2 regions of the Pseudomonas sp. GL-R-26 genome follow, and region 1 is predicted to be linked to the other one. Evidence: riboswitches for the same ligand, from Rfam matches in the RefSeq annotation. Region 1 holds a riboswitch; the other holds the start of a gene.
What was found. Region 1 has a riboswitch for cobalamin ahead of cobO (cob(I)yrinic acid a,c-diamide adenosyltransferase). Riboswitches for the same ligand answer to the same signal wherever they lie in the genome.

Region 1 (7,790 bases):
CAATCGCCGAGGGGTTCGACGGAAAATAAAAGTGCACATACGAGGCAGTCATCCGCCCCTCACGGTAGACCGCCTCCGCTCCGCGCCCGCCGTTAGGGCTCAAGCCCCGGGCAATCGGCCCCAGTTCAGTGCTGGTCAGCGAATGGTGATAGGTGTGCCCGCGCAGCGAACCTTCCGGCAATTCCACCGCCTGCAACGCCAGCGCCGCCAGACGCTTTTGCATCACCGCATTACCGGCCAGCAAGCCAACCAGTTCGGCGCGAGTGCCCTCGACGTCGGTCAGGGAATCGAGCAGATACAGCATGCCGCCACACTCGGCGAGCAATGGCTTGCCGGCGGCGTGGTGCGCGCGGATTGCGTCGAGCATCGCGGTGTTTTGCGCCAGCGCAACATGGTGCAGCTCCGGGTAACCACCCGGCAGATACAGGCTGTCCGCCTCCGGCAACGCTGGGTCGCGGATCGGCGAGAAGAACGACAACTCGGCGCCCATCGCCCGCAGCAGATCCAGGCTCGCGCCGTAGGTGAACGCAAAGGCTTCATCGCGGGCGACGGCAATTCGCACACCGGCCAGCAGCGGTTCGACTGCGATGACATCAGGGGCAGCGAACTCGACTGCCGGCGGCAGTGCGACCTCGCAACTGCTGGCCAGGGCATCGGCGGCCGCATCGAGGCGCAGGTCGAGATCGTTCAACTCACTGGCCTGCACCAGCCCCAGGTGCCGGCTCGGCAATTCGATCCCGGTTTCCCGGGACAGCGCGCCGTACCAGCGCAAGCCTTCAGTCAGGCTGCCTTCGAGCAGTTGCGCGTGACGCAGCGTGCCGACACGATTGGCCAGCACGCCGGCGAACGGCAAATCCGGCTGATAACGCGCCAGCCCCAGGGCCAGCGCGCCGAAGGTCTGGGCCATGGCGGTGCCATCGATCACACCCAGCACCGGCACACCGAAATGCCGCGCCAGATCGGCGCTCGACGGCGTACCGTCGAACAGTCCCATGACGCCTTCGATCAAGATCAGATCCGCTTCAGCAGCGGCTTCCCACAGCAACCGGCGACTCTCCTGTTCGCCGACCATCCACATGTCCAGTTGATACACCGGCGCACCGCTGGCGCGTTCGAGGATCATCGGATCGAGAAAGTCGGGGCCGCACTTGAACACACGGACCTTGCGCCCCTGATTGCGATGCAATCGGGCCAGCGCCGCGGTGACGGTGGTCTTGCCCTGACCGGAAGCCGGCGCGGCAATCAGTACCGCCGGACAGTGTCGAGGCTGACTCACAATTCGACGCCTTTCTGCGCTTTGATCCCGGCTTGAAAGGCGTGTTTGATCACGCCCATTTCGGTGACGGTGTCGGCCATCTCGATCATTTCCGGCTTGGCGGCACGACCGGTGACCACCACGTGTTGCATCGGCGGTCGGGCCTGCAAGTCGCTGAGCACCTGATCGAGATCGAGGTAGCCGTGCTTGAGGGCGATGTTCAGCTCATCGAGCACCACCAGGCCGATGGACGGATCGCGCAGCAATTGCTGCGACACCACCCAGGCGGCTTCAGCGGCGGCGATGTCGCGCTGGCGGTCCTGGGTTTCCCAGGTAAAGCCTTCGCCCATCACGTGAAATCGCACCTGCTCGGGAAAGCGCCGGAAGAACAACTCTTCGCCCGTGCTATTGCGGCCCTTGATGAACTGCACCACGCCGCATTGCATGCCGTGCCCCATGGCGCGGGCGAGCATGCCGAAAGCCGAACTGCTCTTGCCCTTGCCGTTGCCGGTCAGCACCAGCAGCAGGCCACACTCGTTCGGGGAATTGGCGATGCGCTCGTCGATCACGGCTTTTTTGCGCTGCATGCGCGCCAGGTGGCGTTCGTCACGATCGGGGGTATCAGTCATGGGGGAGCTCTCCGTTGAGGCAGGAATAACGGCGGGCAGGCACAAGAATAGAAGGCAAAAAGCCTGGCATCGCCCACCGTGATGCCGCTGGATGAATCAGGCCGGTCTCCGGGCTCATGAGTGGCGCAGGGCCAGACTGTGCACCTTCCCGCATCGATTCGACACAGTGGCATCAGACACAGTTTTCACTCATTTACCGTTGCGGGGGCAGCGCCGGAATTGCGGGCCTTCGACCAACAGAAGGACTCACTCACCGGCTTCCCTGTTTCACTCTGTCGACCCAAGCCACAGAGCACCTGAAACAAGCCGCGAAGGTTAGAGGGTTGGGGGTGGAGCGTCAATTAAAGCCGGGAGGCCATCGACCGAATAACTGCTATCCATCAATAAACTGACGTCAATCTTGTGCCACGCTCTCAGCAGTGATATCAAAGAGCCACAATCTCACAACACAACAACAAGGGTGAGCCCATGCAAGGCATGATCATCAGCAATCCAAAGCTGGAATTCCTGCGCCCGGTGCTCGAGCACTGGTTCGAATGCATCGACCGTTACAACGCCGTCCGCGGTGATGGCGACACGCCGTACTGGCACGACGAAAAAGCCAATCTCGGACTGCTGTCTGCCGCCGCCTGGATGGCCGAGATGGTCACGCTGCAACAGACGCCCACCCGCAAGCAGACCGAAGAAGGCGAACGCAACGGCCGCGCCGACCTGCTCCTGGCCTCCCCCGAAACCCGCGCCTACATCCAGACCAGCCAGCGCTGGCCACGGGTCAACAGCCTCAACCTGTCCCAGGCCCTGCTCGACATCGCCAGCGATGCGAAGCGCCTGAGCCACGCCAGCGACCTGAAACTCGGCTGCCTGTTCGTCGCCCCGCAAAAAGCCCAGCAGGGCGCCACACCGGAAGAACTCCAGGACATGGTCGACGACCTGCAAAAGGAACACACCTGCGCTGTCGCCTGGTATTTCCCTTATGCCTACCGCAAGTTGCGCAACGAAGCCGGCAACTATCACCCCGGCATTGCAGTGCTGTTCAAGGAAGCTCGCGGCTGAGGGTTGAACCATCGGACGACAATGCTTCTCTATGATTAGAACAAGGCATTCATAGGGAAGACCAGCATGCGCACGCCCCCGCTCGCTCTCGTTATCGCGCTCTGCGGAGGGCTCGCCGCTTGTGGCGAGACCTCCCGCCTGCAAGTCTCCGACGGTACCGGCCCGTCACCCCAACTACCAGAACCCAACAAGACACTGGTTCCGACCGTGAACATCGCCCCGGCCATCGGCTGGCCACAAGGTGCGAAACCCGTCGCCGCCACGGGCACTCAAGTGACTGCTTTTGCCGAAGACCTGGATCACCCCCGCTGGCTTTATGTGCTGCCCAATGGCGACGTGCTGGTGGCGGAAACCGCCGCGCCACCCAAACCCGAAGACGGCAATGGCATTCGCGGCTGGGTCATGAAGAAAGTCATGGGGCGTGCCGGCTCTACCGTGCCCAGCCCGAACCGCATCACGTTACTGCGGGACAAGGATCACGATGGCTTCGCGGAAACCCGCACAGTGTTTCTGCAAAACCTCAATTCCCCCTTCGGCATGACGCTGGTCGGCAACGACCTGTACGTGGCCGACACTGACAGCCTGCTGCGATTCCATTATGAAAACGGCGATACGCAGATCAAGTCACCAGCCATCAAGGTGATTGACCTGCCGGGCGGCCCTCTGAACCACCACTGGACCAAAAACGTCATTGCCAGCAAGGACGGCAGCAAGCTGTACGTCTCCGTGGGTTCCAACAGCAACGTCGCCGAAAACGGCATGGACAAGGAAGAAGGTCGCGCAGCGATCTGGGAAGTGGACCGTGCCACGGGCCGGCACCGGATCTTCGCCTCCGGTCTGCGCAACCCCAACGGCATGGCCTGGGAACCGCACAGTGGCGCGCTGTGGACCGCGGTCAACGAACGGGATGAAATCGGCGGCGATCTGGTACCTGACTACATCACCTCGGTGAAGGACGGCGCGTTCTATGGCTGGCCGTTCAGTTACTACGGCCAACATGTCGATATTCGCGTTGAACCGCAAAACCCGGACCTGGTGGCCAAGGCTATCGCTCCGGACTACGCCGTCGGCCCGCACACGGCGTCACTGGGCCTGACCTTCGCCGAAAACAGCAAGTTGCCGCCGCCGTTCACCCAAGGGGCATTCATCGGGCAGCACGGTTCATGGAACCGCAACCCCCGCAGTGGCTACAAAGTGATTTTCGTACCGTTCAGCGCAGGCAAACCTGTCGGAAAGCCCGTTGAAGTGCTCACAGGTTTTCTCAACGACAAGGACCAAGCCATGGGCCGCCCGGTGGGCGTGGTGATCGACCGGCAGGGTGACCTGTTGGTGGCCGATGATGTGGGGAACAAGGTGTGGCGGGTGTCGGCAGTCAAGTAAGTCACTTGACCTGTGGGAGCGGGGCTCAGCGTTTGCGACAGAGTGTGAGCCCGTCACCCAACGGCAACAACGACAGATCCACCCGCGCATCCACTTTCAAGGCCTGGTTGAGCGCCTGGATCGCCCGGGTGTCCGCGCTCTCGGGATTGGCCTCAAGCACGCGCCCGCTCCACAGGGTGTTATCGAACACCGCCAGCCCACCGACCCGCAGCAATTGCAGGGCGTGTTCCAGATAAGCCGGGTAGTTGGCCTTGTCGGCATCAATGAAAACCAGGTCGTACTGCCCGCCCTGCCCTTGTCGCTCAAGCTCGGCGAGGGTTTCCAGTGCCGGGGCCAGTCGCAGGTCAATCCGCCCGGCGAGCCCCGCTTCTTGCCAGTAGCGCCGCGCGATGGCGTTGTAGTCGCCGGGGATATCACAGCAAATCAGCGAACCCTCAGCAGGCAATGCCGCCGCCATGCACAGTGCGCTGTAGCCGGTAAAGGTGCCGACTTCGAGCAAGCGCCTGGCCCCCGTCAGTTTCACCAGTAAAGCAAGAAACTGCCCCTGCTCAGGCGCCACCTGCCAGCGTGCCATCGGCAACGCCTGGGTCTCATCGCGCAAGCGCTTGAGCAGAGGCGTTTCGCGCAGGGAAACATCGAGCAGGTATTGGTACAGGTCGTCGTCGAGATTGAGCGTGCGAGCCGTCATGACCATCAGCTCCGAACGTTACGGATTGCGCGCCAAATGTTCAGGCTGCAGAACACGCTTGGCGCTCAGGTAAGCCTTTTGCCAATACGCCTTGGACAGGCTGTCGAGCTTCACGGTGCCGCCCGTGGCCGGCGCGTGGACGAAGCGCCCTTCTCCCACGTAGATGCCGGCATGACTGACCTGGGAGCCGCCATTGGTGGCGAAGAAAAGCAGGTCGCCGGTCTGCAGGCCTTCCTTGCCCACATTCGCCGCTTGCATGGAGATCATCTCGCGAGTGGTGCGCGGCAAGGCAATACCGGCGACATCACGGTACACATAAGCGATCAGGCCACTGCAATCAAATCCGGAATCCGGCGTATTGCCACCCCAGCGATAAGGCGTGCCCACCAATCCGAGCGCGCGAAACAGCACGTCTTCCGCTTCAGGCGAAAAAGCTTGAGGGGAACCAAATACGATAGGAGCGCGAACCACCGGCGCAGGCGGCGGTGTGCGGCTGGCGCAGGCACTGAGCAGCGCTGCGAAGAACATGATTGCGAGGCGGGCCGACGTCGTCATAAGCAGAACATCCTGATCTGGCTGCGGCTTTTTCTGCGGGGAGCGCAGAAAAGAAAACCGCCTGCGTTGGACGCAGGCGGTTTGCCATCATTTGTAGATCAAGATTCTAGCGGCTACACGACAAACTTCAAGTAAGACTTTAAGTTCGCCCTACAAATTGTCAGCTTATTTTCGTGCAGTGACGATTGGCGACGCGTTAGGCGCCATTGCCAGGGCGCGCTTGGCCTCGATGAAGGTCTTGCTCCAGTAGCTGTCGCCCAGACTATCGATGCGCACACCACCGCTGCGGCGGCTGCTGGAGTGGATGAACTGATTGTCGCCCAGGTAGATCCCGGCGTGACTGACGCGACCACGACGACCGTTGGTTGCGAAGAACAGCAGGTCGCCCGGCTCAAGCTTGCTGCGCGAGACCAGCGGAGCGTCCACGTTGATCATTTCGCGGGTGGAGCGTGGCAGGTTCATGCCCGCTTCTTCGCGGAACAGGTAACCAATGAAACCACTGCAATCGAAGCCGGCTTCAGAAGTACCGCCGAAACGGTAACGGGTACCGATCAGGGACATGCCACGTTCGAGGATGCTGTCGGCCAGGACTGGAAGCTGGTAGGACTTGCCGCCAGCGAAGTCTGCGAGTTCTTTTTCGGTAGCCAGCTCTTCTTGAAAGAGAGCGGAAGACTGGGCAGTGGCCGAGTTTTGAACCTGCTGTTGCGGAGTTTGCTGGGCCACTGGAGTGTGGGCAGCGCAACCGAACAACAGGGTAACGAGTGCGAGAGGCACGAGGGGTGCGAAGCGATTTAGCATGGGCACGACCGTGGCTGAAGTTGTAAAGAAGCCGAGACTATGCCCGCTATCAACCTCATTTGCAAATTCAATCGATCTTTTTGTGACTTATCCGTTTCTCGTTTACATCTAAGCGCTTAAGCCCATTTAAAACATACACGCGGCCTGCAACCTGGCAGGAAAGCGGGATTTCTGGCGCCTGAAAGATGCCGAACCGGCTAAAAGTCCCGGTTTCAGCGGGTTTACCAGCCGAGGGTTTCTTTCAAAAACGGGATTGTCAGCTTGCGCTGAGCCTGGAGGGAGGCCTGGTCGAGACGCTCGAGCAGCTCGAAAAGTGCGCTCATGCTGCGGGTACCGCGAGTCAGAATGAAATGCCCGACTTCATCGGTCAGATGCAGGCCGCGACGAGATGCGCGCAATTGCAGGGCACGCAATTTGTCCTCATCGGACAGCGGGCGCATCTGGAAGATCAAGGCCAGGGTCAGGCGGGATTTGAGATCCGCCAGCTTCACTGGCAGCTCACGCGGGGATGTCGATGCGGCAATCAGCAAACGTCGACCGCTGTCACGCAAGCGATTGAACAGATGGAACAGCGCCTCTTCCCAGTCCGCTCGCCCGGCAACCACTTGCAAATCATCCAGGCAGACCAGTTCGTACTGTTCGAGGTTGTCGAGGATTTCAATGCCGCGATCGAGCAGCTCGGCCAACGGCAGGTACACCGCAGGCTCCCCCATTTGCTCGAAGCGCAGGCAGGCGGCCTGCAACAGGTGCGTACGCCCGACCCCGTCCTTACCCCAGAGGTAGATCAGGCTTTCGGTCCAGCCGGCGTCGGCTTCGCACAGCCGCTCGACATAGCCGAGTGCAGCGGCATTGGCGCCTGGGTAGTAGTTGATAAAGGTGGCGTCGTCACGCAGACGCACACCTAGGGGCAGCTGAATCGGTTTCATGCTGACTGAACAGTTCCAAAGGAACCGTTAGTGGCCTCTGTGTAAAGTTTGCGAAGTTTATACCCGTGAAGCGGACCGCACAATGCGACAGACCACAAGCAAAATCAAAGGTTTGCGTTAATGCACCGGTTTTGTGGCAGATTCTTTGGCGGTGCATGTGACAGTCGGGCGACGCCAGCAGGCTGACCTGGTACGAACCGGGGCAGCCTGCCATCGCCCATTGACGCCCCTTACATCTGCGGCTCGTCGGCTCCTCCGTAGATTTCCGAATCCTTATACAAATCATGCACATGCCGCACCAGCACCATGATCACCGCGGCGACCGGCAATGCCAGTAACACACCGGTAAAGCCAAACAGTTCACCACCGGCCAGGATCGAGAAAATCACCGCCACCGGGTGCAGGCCAATCCGGTCACCGACCAGCATGGGGGTCAGCACCATACCCTCCAGCGCCTGGCCGACCATGAACACCGCGACAATGCCGAGCATCGGGTAAAGATCGCC
Region 2 (7,790 bases), on a different contig from region 1:
CTGGCAAAAAACATCAATGAACGCGGTGTTCGCCGCCTGCAAATGCGAGCGGTAAAACAGCACCGCCGCCACCGGTTGATCGGCGTGCCAATCGGCTTGCCAGTCGCTCAGTGCGGCGGAGTGTTTGTGCGGATGGTAAATCGCCGTGCGTGGCAGGGTTTGCGGCTCGCCCCAGGTGTAATCACGGGCCAGCCAGCGGTTGGCCAGACAGCGGAAGAAATCGAGGGCGTTGCCCATGCCCCCCTGGCGCAGAAACTGCCAAAGCCGGTCGCGATCCTCGGCGCCGACGGTGCTCAGGTCACTGAGCTCCGGATCCGGGCGATCATCGCCCGGCACCAAAATCACCTGCACGCCGCGCTGCGACAGTTCGACCAGACGCTCGATGCCGTAACGCCAATAGGCGATGCCGCCGTGCAGCGAAATCAGGATCACCCTGGCGTGACGCAGCACTTCATCGACGTACAAATCGACCGAGGCATGGTTCTGCACCTGCATCGGGTTGGCCAGGCGCACGCTCGGGTAATCGTCGGGCAACTGCTGCGCCGCTTCGGCGAGCAGCGCCAGGCTGGAGTCGCCGCTGCACAGGACCACCAGCTCGGCGGGGGTTTGTCCTAGGTCGGCAATGTTGTCATCCGACACGAAACCGCCGGGCTGGGTCCTGAGCAGGTGCATGGCTTACACGCTGAGCGCGGCGCGCAATTGCGCTTCGAGAACAGTGGCGTCCAGTTCCTGGCCGATCAGCACCAGGCGGGTGACTCGCGCTTCTTCGGCGCCCCACTGGCGGTCGAAATGCTTGTCGAAACGCGTGCCCACGCCCTGGATCAGCAGGCGCATCGGTTTGTTCGGGATCGCCGCAAAACCCTTGACCCGCAGGATGCCGTGCTGGACCACCAGTTGGGTCAGCGCATCCAGCAGCAGGCTTTCGTCGGCTTGCGGCAGTTCGATGGAGATCGAATCGAAGGCGTCGTGATCGTGGTCATCATGATCGTCGTCGCCATCGTGATGATGGTCGTGGTGGCTGTGACGGCTGTCGATGTGTTCTTCGGAGCCGGCACCCAGGCCGATCAGCACGTCCAGCGGCAGGCGACCGCTGCTGGCTTCAACGATTTTCACCGCTGGCGGCAATTCCTCGGCGACTTCCAGACGCACGCGGGCCAGGTCCGCCGGGTTGATCAGGTCGGTTTTGTTAAGGATCACCAGGTCAGCGCTGGCCAATTGGTCGGCAAACAGTTCGTGCAGCGGCGATTCGTGGTCCAGGTTCGGGTCTAGTTTGCGCTGAGCGTCGACCTGATCCGGGAACGCAGCGAAGGTGCCGGCGGCCACGGCCGGGCTGTCGACCACAGTGATCACCGCATCCACCGTGCAGGCACTGCGGATTTCCGGCCACTGGAAGGCCTGCACCAGCGGCTTGGGCAGGGCCAGACCGGAGGTTTCGATGAGGATGTGGTCAAGATCGCCGCGACGGGCCACCAGTTCGCGCATCACCGGGAAGAATTCTTCCTGGACGGTGCAGCACAGGCAACCGTTGGCCAGTTCATAGACACGGCCGTTGGCTTCTTCTTCGGTGCAACCGATGGAGCACTGCTTGAGGATTTCGCCGTCAATGCCCAACTCGCCAAATTCGTTGACGATCACCGCGATGCGGCGACCCTGGGCGTTGTCGAGCATGTGCCGCAGCAGCGTGGTTTTACCCGAGCCGAGAAAGCCTGTAACGATGGTGACGGGGAGTTTGGCCAGTGTTTTCATCGGATGCCCTATGGCTAATGTGGCGGGCATACGGGACGACGACCGGCAACGCGGACGCGCATGCCTGAAGAGTTCGCCACCGGATCACCCCGCCCGGTTGAAAGTGAGAATCTGTGACGAGGCAGGTCTCCTGGCTGACGGTGTGCCGGCCTTGAGCCTGGCATTCGCTGCGCCTTCCCGCCGGCCTCATGGATTGAGCCTGCAGTGGCGTGGCAACGAACATCACCGTTCACAGTTGCGGGGGCAGCCGCGGCATCGACCGCGTTCCCTTCTTAGCTTCGACAAACGCCGAAGAACCTCGAAAGCGCAAGGCTACGCATGGTCTTGGGGCGGGTCAATGCTTGCGATCCCTGTGGCGAACCTTAAATGCGAACCCTTGCCAATTGACGCCCAACCCCCGGCCATGCTCTCCTACACACCTTGTTACGGGTGCCCTTCACAGGGTGAAACGGGAAACCGGTGAATCATGTGCTTTACTCTTAAGCCATGTCAGTCCGGTGCTGCCCCCGCAACGGTAAGCGAGCGAAGCATCAGATCCACTGCGCCACTACGGCATGGGAAGGTGACGCTTTCAGGTTCAGGCCCAAGCCTTTGCCCCTCGTGAGCCCGGAGACCGGCCCGCAACACAAAGTGACCAGTACGATCACTGAACCAACAAACCCGCGGTGGGCGGGCGCTGTTCGAAACCTTGCGCGCCTGGTCGTGCGGGTTTTTGCATGCGCTCTTATTCCCCGCTGACAGACCAGAGGGAAACGCCATGTCGATCATCAGCAGCGCCGAACACACAGCCGCGAGCACCACCTCAACCCTGACCCAACGTCTGGCCACCGCCATCTGCGCGTCGATCCTGGGCGCGTGCCTTGTGTATTTTGCCGGTTTCTCGCACATCGAAGCGGTGCACAACGCCGCCCACGATACCCGTCACAGCTCCGCGTTCCCGTGCCATTGAGAGCTGTCGACATGATCAAGCGTATTGCGCAAACCGCAGGTTTCACCGGGCTGCTGGCCGCCCTGTTGCTGACCCTGCTGCAAAGCTTCTGGGTCGCCCCGCTGATTTTGCAGGCCGAGACCTACGAAAAAGCCGAACCGGCCGCTGTTGAAATGCATGAACACGCCGACGGTGCGATGGCTGCCCACACCCACGATGCGCAAGCCTGGGAGCCGGAAGACGGCTGGCAGCGCGTGCTGTCGACCACCGGCGGTAACCTGGTGGTGGCCGTCGGTTTCGCCCTGATGCTGGCCGGCCTGTACACCTTGCGTGCGCCGACCAAAACCTCGCAGGGCCTGCTCTGGGGCCTGGCCGGTTACGCGACCTTCGTGCTCGCACCGACCCTCGGCCTGCCACCGGAACTGCCAGGTACTGCCGCCGCCGATCTGGCACAGCGGCAACTGTGGTGGATCGGTACGGCCGCGTCCACTGCCGTCGGTATCGCCCTGATCGTATTCAGCCGTCACTGGCTGATGAAAGTCCTCGGCGCGGCGATCCTCGCCGTTCCCCATGTGATTGGCGCGCCGCAACCGGAGGTGCATTCGATGCTCGCTCCAGAGGCGCTGGAAGCCCAGTTCAAAATCGCTTCGCAACTGACCAACGTGGCGTTCTGGCTGACCCTGGGCCTGATCAGCGCCTGGTTGTTCCGTCGCAAAAGCGATGGCCAGTACCACGCATGACGGATATCAGCACAGCGCCGACCCTGGTGGTCGGCCTGGGCTGCCAGCGCGGCTGCCCTGTCAGCACGTTGCTGGCGCTGCTCGATCAGGCGCTGGAGGCACACCAGATTGCTCGTCATGAAATCAAGGCGCTGGCCAGCATCGATTCGAAGCGCGACGAACCTGCGTTAATCGAACTGGCTCAGCAGCTTGGCCTGGAATTGATGTATTTCAGCAGTGAACAACTGGCCGTTTATGAACCGCAACTCAGTCATCAATCGCAAATAGCCTTTGAACGCACCGGTTGCTACGGCGTGGCGGAAAGCGCCGCACTGGCCCTGGCCGAACAACTGGCCCAGGCCCCGGCAAAACTGCTGATTCCACGACAAAAATACGCCCAGGCAACCCTGGCATTGGCCGGCGCTGCGTAAAAAACCGATAATCCCCCGCTTTGATCATGAACATTCTTCATCTGAAGCCCTGTTCAGCCCCTTTTTCCCCACAGGAACCGACGATGACCGTCTACTTCATTGGCGCAGGTCCCGGCGACCCCGAACTGATTACCGTCAAGGGCCAGCGGCTGATTCGCAGCTGCCCGGTGATCATTTATGCCGGTTCCCTGGTGCCTGCCGCCGTACTGGAAGGTCACTGTGCCGAACAAGTGGTCAACAGCGCCGAACTGCACCTGGAACAGATCATCGACCTGATCAAGACTGCCCACGCCAAAGGCCAGGATGTGGCCCGGGTGCACTCCGGCGATCCGAGCCTGTATGGCGCCATCGGCGAGCAGATTCGCTATCTGCGTGAGCTGGGCATTGCGTTCGAAATCGTACCCGGCGTGACGGCCACAGCCGCTTGCGCAGCGCTTTTGGGCGCAGAACTGACGCTGCCGGACGTTTCGCAAAGCGTGATCCTGACGCGCTACGCCGACAAGACCGCCATGCCTCCCGGAGAGGAATTCTCCAGCCTGGCGCAGCACGGCGCGACCATGGCGATTCATTTGGGGGTTAATCACCTGGCGAAGATCGTTGAAGAACTGCTACCCCATTACGGCGCCGATTGCCCGATTGCGGTGGTTCACCGTGCGAGCTGGCCGGATCAGGATTGGGTGGTGGGCACGCTTGAGGATATTGCCGGGAAGGTTGAAGCCAAGGGCTTTCGCCGTACGGCGTTGATTCTGGTGGGTCGGGTGCTGGGCAGCGATAACTTCAGCGAGTCGTCACTGTATCGCGCGGGGCATGCGCATCTCTACAGACCCTGAAAGCACCTGTGGCGAGGGAGCTTGCTCCCGCTGGACCGCAAAGCGGTCCCAACATCAGCCAACGCATTCATCACGGGAAAATGCATTGACTGATTTTGTGATGGCTATGCCATCAAGCGGGAGCAAGCTCCCTCGCCACAGCGCCGTTTTTTCGTTTCGCAGCGAACACCTTAGTAGTAGGCGTTTTCTTTCTGCGTGTGGTCGGTCACGTCGCGAACACCTTTCAGCTCCGGGATGCGCTCGAGCAGAGTGCGCTCAATGCCTTCCTTCAGCGTCACGTCGGCCTGGCCGCAGCCCTGGCAACCACCGCCGAACTGCAGGACAGCGATGCCGTCTTCGACCACATCGATCAGGCTGACCTGACCACCGTGGCTGGCCAGCCCCGGGTTGATCTCGGTTTGCAGGTAGTAGTTGATGCGCTCGTTGACCGGGCTGTCGGCGTTGACCATCGGTACCTTGGCGTTTGGCGCCTTGATGGTCAGCTGGCCGCCCATGCGGTCGGTGGCGTAGTCGACAACGGCATCGTCCAGGAAGGCTTCGCTGAAGTGGTCGATGTACGCGGTGAAGCTTTTGAGCCCCAGCGCGGTGTCTTCGGGTTTTTCTTCGCCCGGCTTGCAGTAGGCAATGCAGGTTTCGGCGTACTGGGTGCCAGGCTGGGTGATGAAGACGCGGATGCCGATGCCCGGGGTGTTCTGCTTGGAGAGCAGATCAGCCAGGTAATCGTGGGCGGCGTCAGTGATGGTAATAGCGGTCATGGAAACTCCTCGCAGGCTTGGGCGCAGTTTACGCCAATCAACGCGCCGGACAAAGTCCTAGTATTTTTGTCGGGAAAAGAAACACCAATCACCCTGTGTGAGCGGGCTTTTGTGGCGAGGGGGCTCCACACCCACAGGGGATCTGCGTCCTGTCAGAGGTTCTCGTAGCGGTTCATGTCCAGCACGCCCTCTTCCACCGGATCGTTTTCGTGGATGTAGCGACTCAGGTCATGGAAATAAGGCCAGAATTGCGGATGACTGCGGCGTATGCCCCAACGTTCGACGATTTTCTCGAAGCTGTCGGTATCCTTGGCGCTTTCCATCGCATCCACGAACGCCGGCACTTGCCCGGCCGGGATGTTGAACATGAAGTTCGGGTAGCTGCTCAGCACGCCAGGGAAAATCGTCAGGGTGTCGAGTCCCGGCTGATAGCGCAGCGATTCACCGAGCAAAAACGCCACGTTACTGTGGGCACGGTTACGCAACAGGCTGTAGACCTCACGCTTGCCGCTGCTGGTTTCGATACGCAACATAGTGGCTTCCGGCAACTGATCGATGACCTTCAGCCCGGCGGCCGGACGCGAAGTCAGACGGCTCAGCGCCTGCTCGGCATTTTGCAGGTCCGGATCGATGTTCGGCCGCGAACAGTAAGCGCCGTCGCAGCGATTGATCGGGTCGGGCCTGGCATTAAGGTCGCCGTATCGGGCCAGCAACTGATTGGCAAAGTCACGCTTGGGATCAGCCGGATTGAGTTTCAGCGCGGTCGGCGAGTCGTCATCGATGGTCTCGTAGTCGAGCCACATCTTGAATTTGCCACTGTTCTGATACCAGTCGTCAAGGTAGCCATCCCGAGAATCGGCGGGCATCAGGCGCAGGAAATTCTGCTCGGCGCCGTTGCGGATCAGGTCGAAATACAAGCGCGTCTGGGCTTGGTGGGACAGGTTGCCGAACACATCGAAGTTCACCGCCAGTTGATAGTAGGTGCGCTCCAGCAGCGGATAGTCGAACAGCCATATCGTTTGCGGCACCTCGCCGATCAGGCCTTTGGTCACCGAAGCGCTGTCGAAATGGCGGAAGATACTCAGCAACGCGTTGTCGTTGCCGGCCCACAGGGTCGACCAGCTCGGCGCAGGCTGATCGGCGTAGCTGTCCCGGCGCAAGGCTTCGTATTCATTACGCTTGTCGCGGTAGTCGTGCCACAGGCTCAGGACGCTGCCGACGTCGTCATTCTGCCCCGGCATCGCCAGCAACGGCGTGGCCTGCCCGCGATAGTTCGGATCGGTGACATACAGGTCGTGCTCGGGCGCCTGGAACAGCGCCCAGAAATTATCGCGGATCACGTCCGTGGCGATCTGACCACGACACACCGGCCCACGGATAAAGGTGCGCACAAAGTACTCGGCGTTATCGAGCATGAACTGATAGCGCGCCTGGGCCGGAATCGCTTCGAAAGTGGCAAACGGGTTGGCCCGGCTCTGCGGTCCATAGCCCGGCAATGCGTCGACCTGCCAGTTGCCGCTGTAGAACAGACTCTTGACCCGCGCCAGCTTCGCCGGACTCAGCGGATAGGTGATGTGGGTCTTGTGCACGATCACGCCCTGAACCGGCCACAAGCGATAGTAGAACTGCGTACCCGGATCATCGTTCGGGCGACGGGTGTTGATCAGGTCAATTGGCTGGCCGGTCGGGGTGCGCGAACGCACCCACTGGAAGAAATGCCCAGGCTCGCCGTCCTTGAAGTAGAGATGGGCGAGGAACCAGTGCTCGAACAGCCAGCGCCCCACCAGACTTTCCCGGGCGCCCGGCGAATTGAGCAGGTTTTCCCATTGCACCACCTCCAGGGCTTCCCTGGCACTCGGCGCCAGCGCTTGCTGATCGATCGGCGCGCCTGCCGCCAACCAGCGTTGCAGCGTCTGGTACTGCTGGTCGGTCAGGCCGGTCACTGCCAGTGGCATGCCCTCCTTCGGATGCTTGGCGGCGTAGTCGTCGAACTCCGTGGGCATGGCACACATGTTTTCCCGGTTCAGGCCCAGGACGATGTCTTCCGGCAGCTTCGCGTTGGGTTGCAACGGAGTTTTGTGGCCAAGCTCCAGCATCCGCGCCATCAATGCAGCCTGGCTGCCCTGGGCATCGAGCACCGAATAGAAGCCTTTTTGCTGCCAGGCCTGTTTGCCGGAGGCGTCATAGAACAGTCGGGTCGGCGCAACGGCCTGGCGGCGGTCACCGTCGTAGACCGGGACTTTGGTTGCGCCCCGTGTCGCGCCCTCGCCGCTGCCCAGGTTGAGCTGACAGGCGGCGTCGTTGCAGGCGTGGCAGGCCACGCACTTTTCAGTGAAGATCGGTTGAATGTCGCGGCTGTAAGAAATAGCAGGTGAAATGGC

Region 2: linked by a shared signal. The riboswitch ahead of KGA96_RS19440 (CbtB domain-containing protein) and the one ahead of cobO (cob(I)yrinic acid a,c-diamide adenosyltransferase) in region 1 are both predicted to bind cobalamin.

The regions. Positions count from the first base shown of each region.
Region 1 is NZ_JAGYGI010000021.1:90,421-98,210, reverse strand. Features, by position in the region: gene KGA96_RS21125 (cobyrinate a,c-diamide synthase) at 1-1,276, opposite strand, end outside; gene cobO (cob(I)yrinic acid a,c-diamide adenosyltransferase) at 1,273-1,884, opposite strand; cobalamin riboswitch at 1,966-2,199, opposite strand; gene KGA96_RS21115 (hypothetical protein) at 2,353-2,937, shown strand; gene KGA96_RS21110 (PQQ-dependent sugar dehydrogenase) at 3,004-4,317, shown strand; gene KGA96_RS21105 (O-methyltransferase) at 4,343-5,005, opposite strand; gene KGA96_RS21100 (C40 family peptidase) at 5,024-5,560, opposite strand; gene KGA96_RS21095 (C40 family peptidase) at 5,726-6,358, opposite strand; gene hda (DnaA regulatory inactivator Hda) at 6,580-7,284, opposite strand; gene KGA96_RS21085 (AI-2E family transporter) at 7,515-7,790, opposite strand, start outside.
Region 2 is NZ_JAGYGI010000018.1:97,288-105,077, reverse strand. Features, by position in the region: gene cobN (cobaltochelatase subunit CobN) at 1-672, opposite strand, end outside; gene cobW (cobalamin biosynthesis protein CobW) at 676-1,746, opposite strand; cobalamin riboswitch at 1,849-2,062, opposite strand; cobalamin riboswitch at 2,157-2,383, shown strand; gene KGA96_RS19440 (CbtB domain-containing protein) at 2,504-2,695, shown strand; gene KGA96_RS19435 (CbtA family protein) at 2,707-3,414, shown strand; gene KGA96_RS19430 (cobalamin biosynthesis protein) at 3,411-3,824, shown strand; gene cobM (precorrin-4 C(11)-methyltransferase) at 3,908-4,654, shown strand; gene nfuA (Fe-S biogenesis protein NfuA) at 4,825-5,409, opposite strand; gene KGA96_RS19415 (fatty acid cis/trans isomerase) at 5,562-7,790, opposite strand, start outside.